DNA from 3 places in the Colwellia aquaemaris genome. Region 3 is predicted to be linked to each of the others. Evidence: predicted binding sites of a transcription regulator. Region 3 holds the regulator's gene; each other region holds the start of a gene.
What was found. Region 3 encodes LexA, which represses DNA repair genes until DNA is damaged. Its sites were predicted from a motif close to TACTGTATNNNNATACAGTA; they were not measured.

Region 1 (3,251 bases), on a different contig from region 3:
AAGGACTTGCTCGAGTTATTAAAGAAGCCGTTCGTTTAGGGCAACTTAGTAACGGTGCGCTTGATGTAACCGTTGGACCTTTAGTTAATTTGTGGGGCTTTGGACCGGGCTACCGACCTGAAACAGTGCCAAGCGATGAATTGTTATTAGCAACAAAAGCAAAAATAGGTTTAGATAAATTAACTTTTGCAAATGGCCTTTTAAGTAAGTCTACTCCTGAACTTTATGTCGACTTGTCTACTATCGCTAAAGGTTATGGAGTTGATTTAGTTGCAGAGCTTATTGAAGCCAATGGTATCAACAATTATTTAGTCGAAATTGGTGGTGAAATGCGCCTGAAGGGCTTTAAGCACACAGGAGAGCTTTGGCATGTTGCTATTGAAAAACCATTATCTAACGAGCGAGCAGTACAACAAATTATTGTGCCAAAAGATAACGCTGTAGCAACATCAGGTGATTATCGAATTTATTTTGAAGTTGATGGCCAACGATTTTCACATATCATAGACCCAACAACGGGTAAGCCAATCAATCATAAGCTTGTTTCTGTGACCGTTATTCATCCGTCTTCTATGACAGCTGATGGCTTGTCAACAGCTATGATGGTAATGGGGGAAGAGCAAGCTTTGGCATTTGCAGAAGCTAATGATTTGGCGGTTTACATAATTGCGAAAACAGATCATGGCTTTGTTGAGCAAAGCACGGTAAAATTCATGCAATACCTCAAGTAGGTTAGCAATTTTTTTTTCATTTATTGAAGATTCACTTCTAACTAGTTATTTTCAATAATAAAATAGGTTTGTAATCATTATGGCTATGTTTTTAATCACCTTAGGATTTTTCCTCGTTATTGTTATCGCAATGGCAGTAGGTTATATATTTCAAAAGAAAACCTTAGCTGGTAGTTGTGGTGGTTTAGCAAGTGTCGGTATCGAAAAAGCTTGTGATTGCGATAATCCTTGTGAAAAGCGCCAAGAGCGCGAACGTAAAGCCGCTTTAGAAGTTGGTGATATTAGCGTTAAAAATATTTAATTAATTTTAGCTTGCTAAGTGAGTTGAACCCTCACTAAGTCACTATTAAATAAATGCATAAAAAACGGTGAGCTAAGCTCACCTTTTTTTATGCACAGGAGCGCACTTATTCAATCAGCTTCTAACCATAGGTGGCTTCACGGCATTTATTGCGGCCACGCACATCGATAAATGGTATGTTGCGATCATATAGACATTCTTCGGTATTTTTGCCGCCACGGCATTAATAGCTCCATCTATGTCGATATGAAAGAGCTAATATTGTACTTTACAACGAACGTTCTAATAACCAATATCCCGCTACGATGGCAATCGCGATATTTAAGCTTTTTACTAGCTTTCTTCATAACTGGCGCTAAACATAAAAATGCGATAAAGATCGCGCTAAGCTGGCTTAATTTAACGCCAACATTAAATGAGGTTAGGCTTAATGCGTACTGGTTTTCTGGTAGCCCTACATCTCGAAAAACTGAAACAAAACCTAGGCGATGCAATAGACCAAATGCAAATATTATCGGTAGGTGATTATGTCCGATAGCTTGTGATTTTTCCCGAAAGTTGTTTTCTAAAGCGACAAAAAAATAATAGAAAATGCAATTAATGGATCAACAACATAACTCGGTAATTTGACTACGCCATAAATACCTAACATTAAAGTAATGGTATAGGCCAGTGTAAATGCGGGTACCAACCAAACAAGGCTTTAACGATTTTTAGCAAACAAAAATAGTGCTAAAACAAATAAAATATGGTCAATGCCTCGTCAGAATATGCACAAAACCTTGTATGATATAATCACTTATTGCCCCAAATGAATGTGCATTAATTCCTGTAGGTTCAAGTTCAGCAATGGTATAGCCTTTACTAAAACTTTGCCTTTTTAACGATAAAAATCTGCTTGTGTCTATTATTAAAAACGATATACTGTTTTTATATACAGTTCGGTGTGGGCTTAACAAAAGTGCAAGAGGCAGAGAATAAAATCAGAAAAATAATTCATGTTGATATGGATTGTTTTTATGCTGCCGTTGAAATGCGTGACAATCCAGCGTTACGTGATATTCCTATAGCTGTTGGCGGCAATAGTGCTCGTGGTGTTTTGTGTACTTGTAATTATAAAGCACGTGAATTTGGTGTTCGTTCAGCAATGCCTAACAGTAAAGCCAAAGCCTTGTGCCCCGATTTAGTTATTATCGACGGTCGTATGTCAGTTTATCAGCAAGTTTCTCAGCAAATTAGAGCTATATTCCTGCGTTATACCGATATTATTGAGCCACTATCTTTAGATGAAGCTTTCCTTGATGTGACAGACTCTGAACATTGTGCGGGTAGTGCGACGTTAATTGCTGAAAAAATTCGTGCTGAGATATTTCAAGAATTAGGCATCACGGCTTCTGCAGGAGTTGCACCAAACAAGTTTTTAGCAAAAATTGCCAGTGATGAAAACAAACCTAACGGGCAATGTGTTATTCCACCAGAGCAAGTTGACAGTTTTGTTGCCGAATTGCCACTGAGAAAAATTCCCGGTATTGGCCCTAAAACAGGTGAAAAGTTGTTGGCGGCTGGCTTTGAAACTTGTGCAGATATTCGAGCTAGCTCTGTTGCAAAGCTATATACTATTGTTGGTAAGTTCGCTAATTCATTATATATGCGAAGTTTTGGCATAGATCAAAGGGCGCTTGAAACAGAAAGAGTGCGAAAATCATTAGCCATTGAGACCACGCTTGCAGAGGATATTGATTCAATTGCGCAATGTCGCCAAGTACTCAGTAATTTATTTAGCAAGCTGCTACTGCGCTTGGAAAAACATTCTGATCGCATTATTGCCAAGCAAACGGTGAAAATTAAGTTTGCTGATTTCCAGCAAACCACGGTTGATGTGCAGTCTAGCGAATGTCGAGAAGATGTTTTTATTGAACTGTTGCAACGAGCTATGACCCGTTCTGACAATAGAAAAGTTCGCTTAATTGGGCTTTCTTTAGGTTTTTCAAACAAAGACTGTAATGAGCAACAAAGCCAATTGCCACTGTTTTGATTCGATAGGAATAGGTAAGTATTTGAGTGATTTTAGCTTGGTTAAATTTATAAAATTCAGAAAAAGTAAAAAGTTGCGGTAACTTTTTAAATAATCACTAATATTTATTATGCTAGGCAACGACTAGTTGCGCTGGCATTGAAATGGTTCATTAGACGGCCATCAATTCGCATTTGCTCTAATA
Region 2 (3,251 bases), on a different contig from region 3:
CAATTGTAGATTTTCTAATTCTGGTAAAACTTTGTCGAACAACTCTTCATACAAACGCTTTTCTAAGGCGAGAAACTTACTCTGCGCCGATAATACCTTTTCTTCATGTTGCTTTAATTCATTGGTTATAAAGCGTTCGTTGTTTTTTAGTGTTTGTCGACGAATGTAATCGTCAGGTACTTCATTGGCAGCACTGCGGCTAATTTCAATATAAAAGCCATGAACTTTGTTGTATCCAACTTTTAATGTTTGAATACCGGTGCGAGCTTTCTCACGCTCTTCAAGCTGTGCTAAAAATTCAGTTGCGCCATCACTTAAGTCGCGTAGTACGTCTAATTCTTGGTTATAACCGGGCGCAATAACGCCGCCATCACGAATTAACACCGGTGGGTTTTCAACTATAGCACTTGATAATAAGCTTTGAACATCAGGCAACGGTTGGCATTGAGAGCTTAACCTTGATAAATGCGCTTGCTGGCATGTTTGTAGTAAGCTTTGTAATTCAGGTAACAATACTAAGGCATTACGCAAACGCGCAAAATCACGAGGTCGTGCAGAGCGTAGCGCTACGCGTGCTACAATGCGCTCTATATCACCAAATTGCTTTAGACTAGCGTGTAAATCTAAGCTTAAATCTTGCTGTAGTAACTCTTCAATGGCATTTTGACGATTATTAAGTGTACTGAGATCTCTTAACGGAAAATGTAACCAACGTTTTAGTAGTCTTGAACCCATTGGAGTTGCTGCTTTATCGAGAATGGCTGCTAAAGTATTTTCAAAGCCACCTTGAAGGTTTTGTGTTAACTCTAGATTTCGCCTAGTTGCGGCATCAAGAATAACAGCGCTCGATGCATTTTCTGCAATAATCGAGCGAATATGTGGTAGTGCCGTACGCTGACTGTCTTTCACGTATTGAAATAAACAACCGGCAGCAGCGATGCCTAACGGTTTATTATCGACGCCGAAACCTGAAAGCGATTTAGTGCCAAACTGTTTGTTAAGTAGGGTTTTACTGGTTTCTAGATCGAATTCCCAATCAGGGCGTCTGCGTAAACCTTTACGGCCAGCAATAATGTTATTGGATGATAATGACTCTGGGTATAATAATTCTGCTGGCGATAATCGCTGAAGTTCAGCTAACACTTGCTCTTCAGTGTTAGGTTCAATTAATACAAAGCGACCGCTAGTCATATCTAAATATGCTAAGCCAAAGCCTTGCTGTGTTTGATGAACAGCGACAATTAAATTGTCTTGGCGATCGGTAAGTAATGCTTCATCGCTAACAGTACCTGGGGTGACTACGCGAACAACCTTACGTTCAACAGGGCCCTTACTGGTAGCGGGATCGCCAACTTGCTCACAAATTGCGACGGATTCACCAAGTTGCACTAACTTTGCTAGATAGCCTTCAACGGCATGATAAGGAACGCCTGCCATTGGGATTGCGTTACCACCCGTTTTTCCACGAGCAGTTAATGAAATATCTAAAAGATCAGATGCTTTTTTTGCATCATCAAAAAATAATTCATAAAAGTCACCCATACGGTAAAAAATCAATATATTAGGAAATTCTGCTTTGATGGTGAGATATTGACGCATCATTGGCGTGTGAGCGGAAAGATCTGGCGTTATTGTTGTCATTGAAATGTGTAAACTCGTAAATTCATCAAAGTATTTAGTGGAAGAGATTATGCCACAAGGCTGGCGATTAGATATTATTATTTTTTACAAATATCGTTACGCCTATACAGGAAAAGCTCTCTTACAAAGCTACTGTAAATTGCAATAGTAACTTTTTTTCTGAAAATTTTAAAAAGTTACTATTTATTAAAAAGTTGTTATTTTTCAACGCTTAAAAAGTATCAATTGTTTTGATTTTAGTTAGAAAAAAAATAATTTGATAAAAACCTTGATACTGTACGACTATACAGTATACTTTGCGTCATCAAAACAAATTAACCACCTAAATCATTGTGGAGCATAAAATGAACGATAACAAAGAAAAAGCATTATCCGCTGCCTTAAGCCAAATTGAACGTCAGTTTGGTAAAGGTTCAATCATGAAGTTAGGTGATAACCGTAGTATGGATGTTGAAACTATCTCAACAGGCTCGCTAGGTTTAGATATTGCGTTGGGTGCTGGTGGTTTGCCTTTAGGACGTGTAGTCGAAATCTATGGTCCTGAGTCAAGTGGTAAAACAACACTTACGCTTGAAGTGATTGCTGAAGCGCAACGCAATGGTAAAGTGTGTGCATTCGTTGATGCCGAGCATGCACTTGACCCTATTTATGCTGAAAAGCTTGGGGTAAATATCAATGACTTGCTGGTTTCACAACCTGATACTGGTGAGCAAGCGCTTGAAATTTGTGACATGTTAACGCGTTCAGGTGCTATTGACGTTATTGTGGTTGACTCAGTTGCAGCCCTAACACCAAAGGCTGAAATTGAGGGTGACATGGGCGACTCGCACATGGGCTTACAGGATGTTAGGTTTGACTTAGTAGCATAACCTTTTAGTTAGAAATTATTTGTATATTCATTTCTCTAAATGTATATACAAATAATATTTAAATAACCCTTACAGAACGAGATTCTTAATTATGTCAGCAACTGAAAACAAAGATAAAGCTTTAGCAGCAGCACTAAATCAAATTGAAAGACAATTTGGTAAAGGTTCAATTATGAAGTTGGGTGAAAATAGATCAATGGATGTAGAGACTATTTCTACTGGATCTTTAGGTTTAGATATTGCTTTAGGAGCTGGTGGTTTACCTATGGGGCGTATTATCGAAATTTATGGCCCGGAATCTAGTGGTAAAACGACGCTAACACTTGAGGTTATTGCTGAGGCACAGCGTAATGGCAAAATATGTGCATTTGTCGATGCTGAACATGCTCTTGATCCTATTTATGCGGAAAAACTAGGTGTGAATATTAATGAATTATTAGTGTCACAACCTGATACTGGTGAGCAAGCGTTAGAGATTTGTGACATGCTTACAAGGTCAGGAGCTGTAGATGTCATTGTTGTTGATTCAGTGGCAGCATTAACTCCTAAAGCAGAAATAGAAGGTGATATCGGAGATTCTCACATGGGATTGGCCGCCCGGATGATGAGTCAGGCAATGCGTAAAATGACTGGTAATTTGAAACAGTCAAACACCATGCTAATTTTTATTAACCAAATTCGTATGAAAATTGGTGTCATGTTTGGTAACCCAGAAACTACCACTGGTGGTAATGCACTTAA
Region 3 (3,251 bases):
AGCGTGTACGTTGCAGGCACTGCCATGGCGATTAGAATAACGACAGGTATTGCCGTCCAGAGAATTTCAATTTTTGTGCTTTCATGGAAGGTTGCTGGTTTAACCCCTTTTGATTTACGGTGGAATACCATAGACCAAAACATGGCACCAAATACCACAACACCAATAGCCGTACAGATGTAGAGCACCAACATATGTAAATCATATACGTCTCTACTAACGTCCGTAACACCTTTGGTCAAATTCAGCGGCATATCTGCCCAAACTGAACTAGATAACAAGCCCCCTAGCAACAGCAAACCTAGGTTACGTCTTTTCACTCGACATCTCCTTCACCCTTTAAGGCAAAAACAGCAGTTAATCTTTAATTTATTGTGATAAACCAGTGATTTTGCTCATACATTTATTATTATTTAAGCGGTGCAATTTTGAACAACCATCAATTGCGCCCTATTGTTATATTTGTACGTTTTCTAGACTAGAATTACTTAAAACTTGATCTGGGTCAATTTAAAATTTAAAAAGCATAAATAATAAAACCTAATAAATACAATAGAGTAATAACCCTAAATCGGGATTTTCGTGCATTTTTAAAGGCTTCAGAGGTATGTTTAATTTTTATTCAGCATGTGATCATCATACCGAAAATTTAATAAAAGCTCCTCACCAAAATCGTATAAAAAACAATCTACATGAGCGTTTCAGGAGTAAGAATGATAATTATTCTTAAAAAACAAACCTTAAAGAAAGGAAACAAACTTAAAGAAGGGAAAGTGCAGGTTTAAAATGTAAGCACCTTTAGAAACCTGCACAATAATAAAACAAAAGTTAACCTTGATAGTAGGAAATAAAAATAGAATTTACATCCAGTCAGCAGCGCGAATAACACCAACCGCAATACCTTCAACATTAAAATGTTGCGAGGTTAAATCAACTTCTATTGGTGAAAAATCTTCATTTTCAGCATGCAAATAAACAAGGTTACCTTCGCGTTTAAAGCGTTTAACTGTTACGTCTTCTTCGACCCGTGCAACAATCACTTGACCATTTTTTACATCGGTAGTTTGATGTACCGCCAACAAATCGCCATCCAAAATACCAATGTCTTTCATACTTTCGCCATTTACGCGTAGTAAATAATCGGCTGCTGGGTGAAATAAACTACCATCAATTTTGTAATGCTCTTCAACATGTTCTTGCGCAAGAATTGGTTCACCAGCAGCAACTCGGCCAATCAAAGGTAAACCTTCTTCTTCAGCAAACTCTTCTGCTAAACGAATACCGCGCGAAGTGCCTGGCAACATTTCTATATAGCCCTTTTTAGCAAGTGCCTTTAAGTGCTCTTCTGCGGCATTAGCCGACTTAAAGCCAAAAAATTCAGCAATTTCCGCACGTGTTGGTGGCATGCCGGTTTCAGAAATTTTTTCTCGGATCAGATCAAATATCTGTTGTTGTCTGGGTGTTAAAGGGCGCATATTTTTTCCTTAAGCAACGATTAGGCAGCCTGTATTTTTAAACAGTATCACTGTCATTGTATACAGGCTGTAAATAAACGCAAGTTATGATTTATTGTAATGTAATTACACTTTAATCAACTTTCATTTTCACTTTAATAAAAAATGGTAATTGATAATCTCCATAGTTAACGTTTAAGAACAAGTAATCAGTATGTTCAAAATCAAAGATAAAGTTATCTACTTGCAACTTCAACTGAATGCCTTCATCAGTACGTATCACCTCAGCTACGTCGAAAGTATTGCTGGTATTAGTGGTATCAAGAGACATTGCATCTACAAGACCGTGATCATCAGTAAAGGTTAAGTTTACTTGGGTTTCAACGCCCTCATGCACAACAATCTCTGCCGAAGTATCTAAAGATAAAGATGTTCTAGCGATAGCTTCAGAGAGTATTGTTACATTAGCCGTTTTAAGGACTTCAGAATTGTCGACTAATTTAGCACGGTAAATGATGCTCAGTGTTTGCTGGCCACTTACTCCTGGAGCGATAACTTCAAAGTGCTGCTTCGAATCACTAACTTTAACACCTTGAACACCCGAGGTACCCCAATACCACTCTTTAATCTGTTCATAATCTTCGGTTATCACATTAAAGTTAATGGCTTGCCCTTTCACTGCAACAAGTCGTGAAATGGTGTAATTCATTTCACTCAATGTTATATCATTTTTAATTTTTAATTCAGCGCTGACAGTTTTGCTAAGCTGCCCCATCGTGACTGTAAGTGACAATTGCCCACTCATATCAGATTCGACTCTAGGTGCCGAGATGCTTAAAGTTTTATTATTTGGTGTAAGTAAGTGCAATTCTTGATCAGACGTCCATTGCCACTGATATGAATCAATACTATGTGAACTTTCAATAGTAGGAGTAATCGATATAGTGCTATCTTCGGTTATTTCCATATTATTCGGTAGCGACACTTCCAAATTTTGTGAACTTTCAGCTGAAACATATACCTGACATTTGCTGGTAAATTGAATATTATTCTCAGTAATAGCGACAACACTAATTGGAAACTTAGTTAACTCAGTAACTATTGGCGCCGTAAACGTAGCAGACATCGTTGTAATATTATTCGTTGTAATAATTTCGGTCATAGCATCTGAAACCATTAAGGATGTTAAATCCCATTCTATAGAGTCTAACGCTACATTACTCGTTAAGCGCGCATTGAGCACAGTAGTATCACCCGATAACGTGTCAAACTGTTCTAACAGCTCAATATATACAAACGCTTCCTCATTATCATCCGCAGGTGTAATTGTCAGCTCTAGCGTTTTCTCACTACGATTATTATCACTATCCGTTGCGGATAAACTTAATAACACAACTCTTGTACTGGCAACGTCAGGTACAGTAATGGTTGGAGATAGCACACTTTTATCTGAAAAAGCTATTTCAATATCATCAGAATCCCACTCAAGAACAATATTATCTCCTTGTGGGTCTTGAACATTTGCAACAATAACAATGCTTTCACCACCTCGTACTTGCTGTGATGTTGCCATAGAAATCACCGGCGATTGACTGGTTTGCGCATTCCTTTCTAATGTCACAGTGATGGCTTTTTGACTTGTATTACCTTGGCTATCTTTTGCAGTAACAGATATAACGATAACTTGTTCAACACTAGAGGTAGGAAAAGCAACATCTACTGATGAGCCTTCTTTAGTTAAAAAGCGCACATTTTCATTGTCACTTTGCCAGCTTATCTCTACTGCATCACCATCTG

Region 1: the regulator LexA is predicted to act here: its motif matches at 1,955-1,974, upstream of dinB (DNA polymerase IV).
Region 2: the regulator LexA is predicted to act here: its motif matches at 1,914-1,933, upstream of mutS (DNA mismatch repair protein MutS).

What each region holds. Positions count from the first base shown of each region.
Region 1 is NZ_BAAJLV010000002.1:515,900-519,150, forward strand. It holds gene AC27HL_RS08600 (FAD:protein FMN transferase) at 1-731, shown strand, start outside; gene nqrM ((Na+)-NQR maturation NqrM) at 811-1,032, shown strand; gene AC27HL_RS08610 (HupE/UreJ family protein) at 1,269-1,634, opposite strand; gene AC27HL_RS08615 (HupE/UreJ family protein) at 1,598-1,723, opposite strand; gene dinB (DNA polymerase IV) at 2,015-3,067, shown strand; gene AC27HL_RS08625 (substrate-binding periplasmic protein) at 3,175-3,251, opposite strand, start outside.
Region 2 is NZ_BAAJLV010000002.1:561,861-565,111, forward strand. It holds gene mutS (DNA mismatch repair protein MutS) at 1-1,641, opposite strand, end outside; partial or broken gene AC27HL_RS08860 (ATPase domain-containing protein) at 1,986-2,483, shown strand; gene recA (recombinase RecA) at 2,602-3,251, shown strand, end outside.
Region 3 is NZ_BAAJLV010000009.1:98,844-102,094, forward strand. It holds gene coxB (cytochrome c oxidase subunit II) at 1-320, opposite strand, end outside; gene lexA (transcriptional repressor LexA) at 861-1,475, opposite strand; gene AC27HL_RS18115 (Ig-like domain-containing protein) at 1,588-3,251, opposite strand, start outside.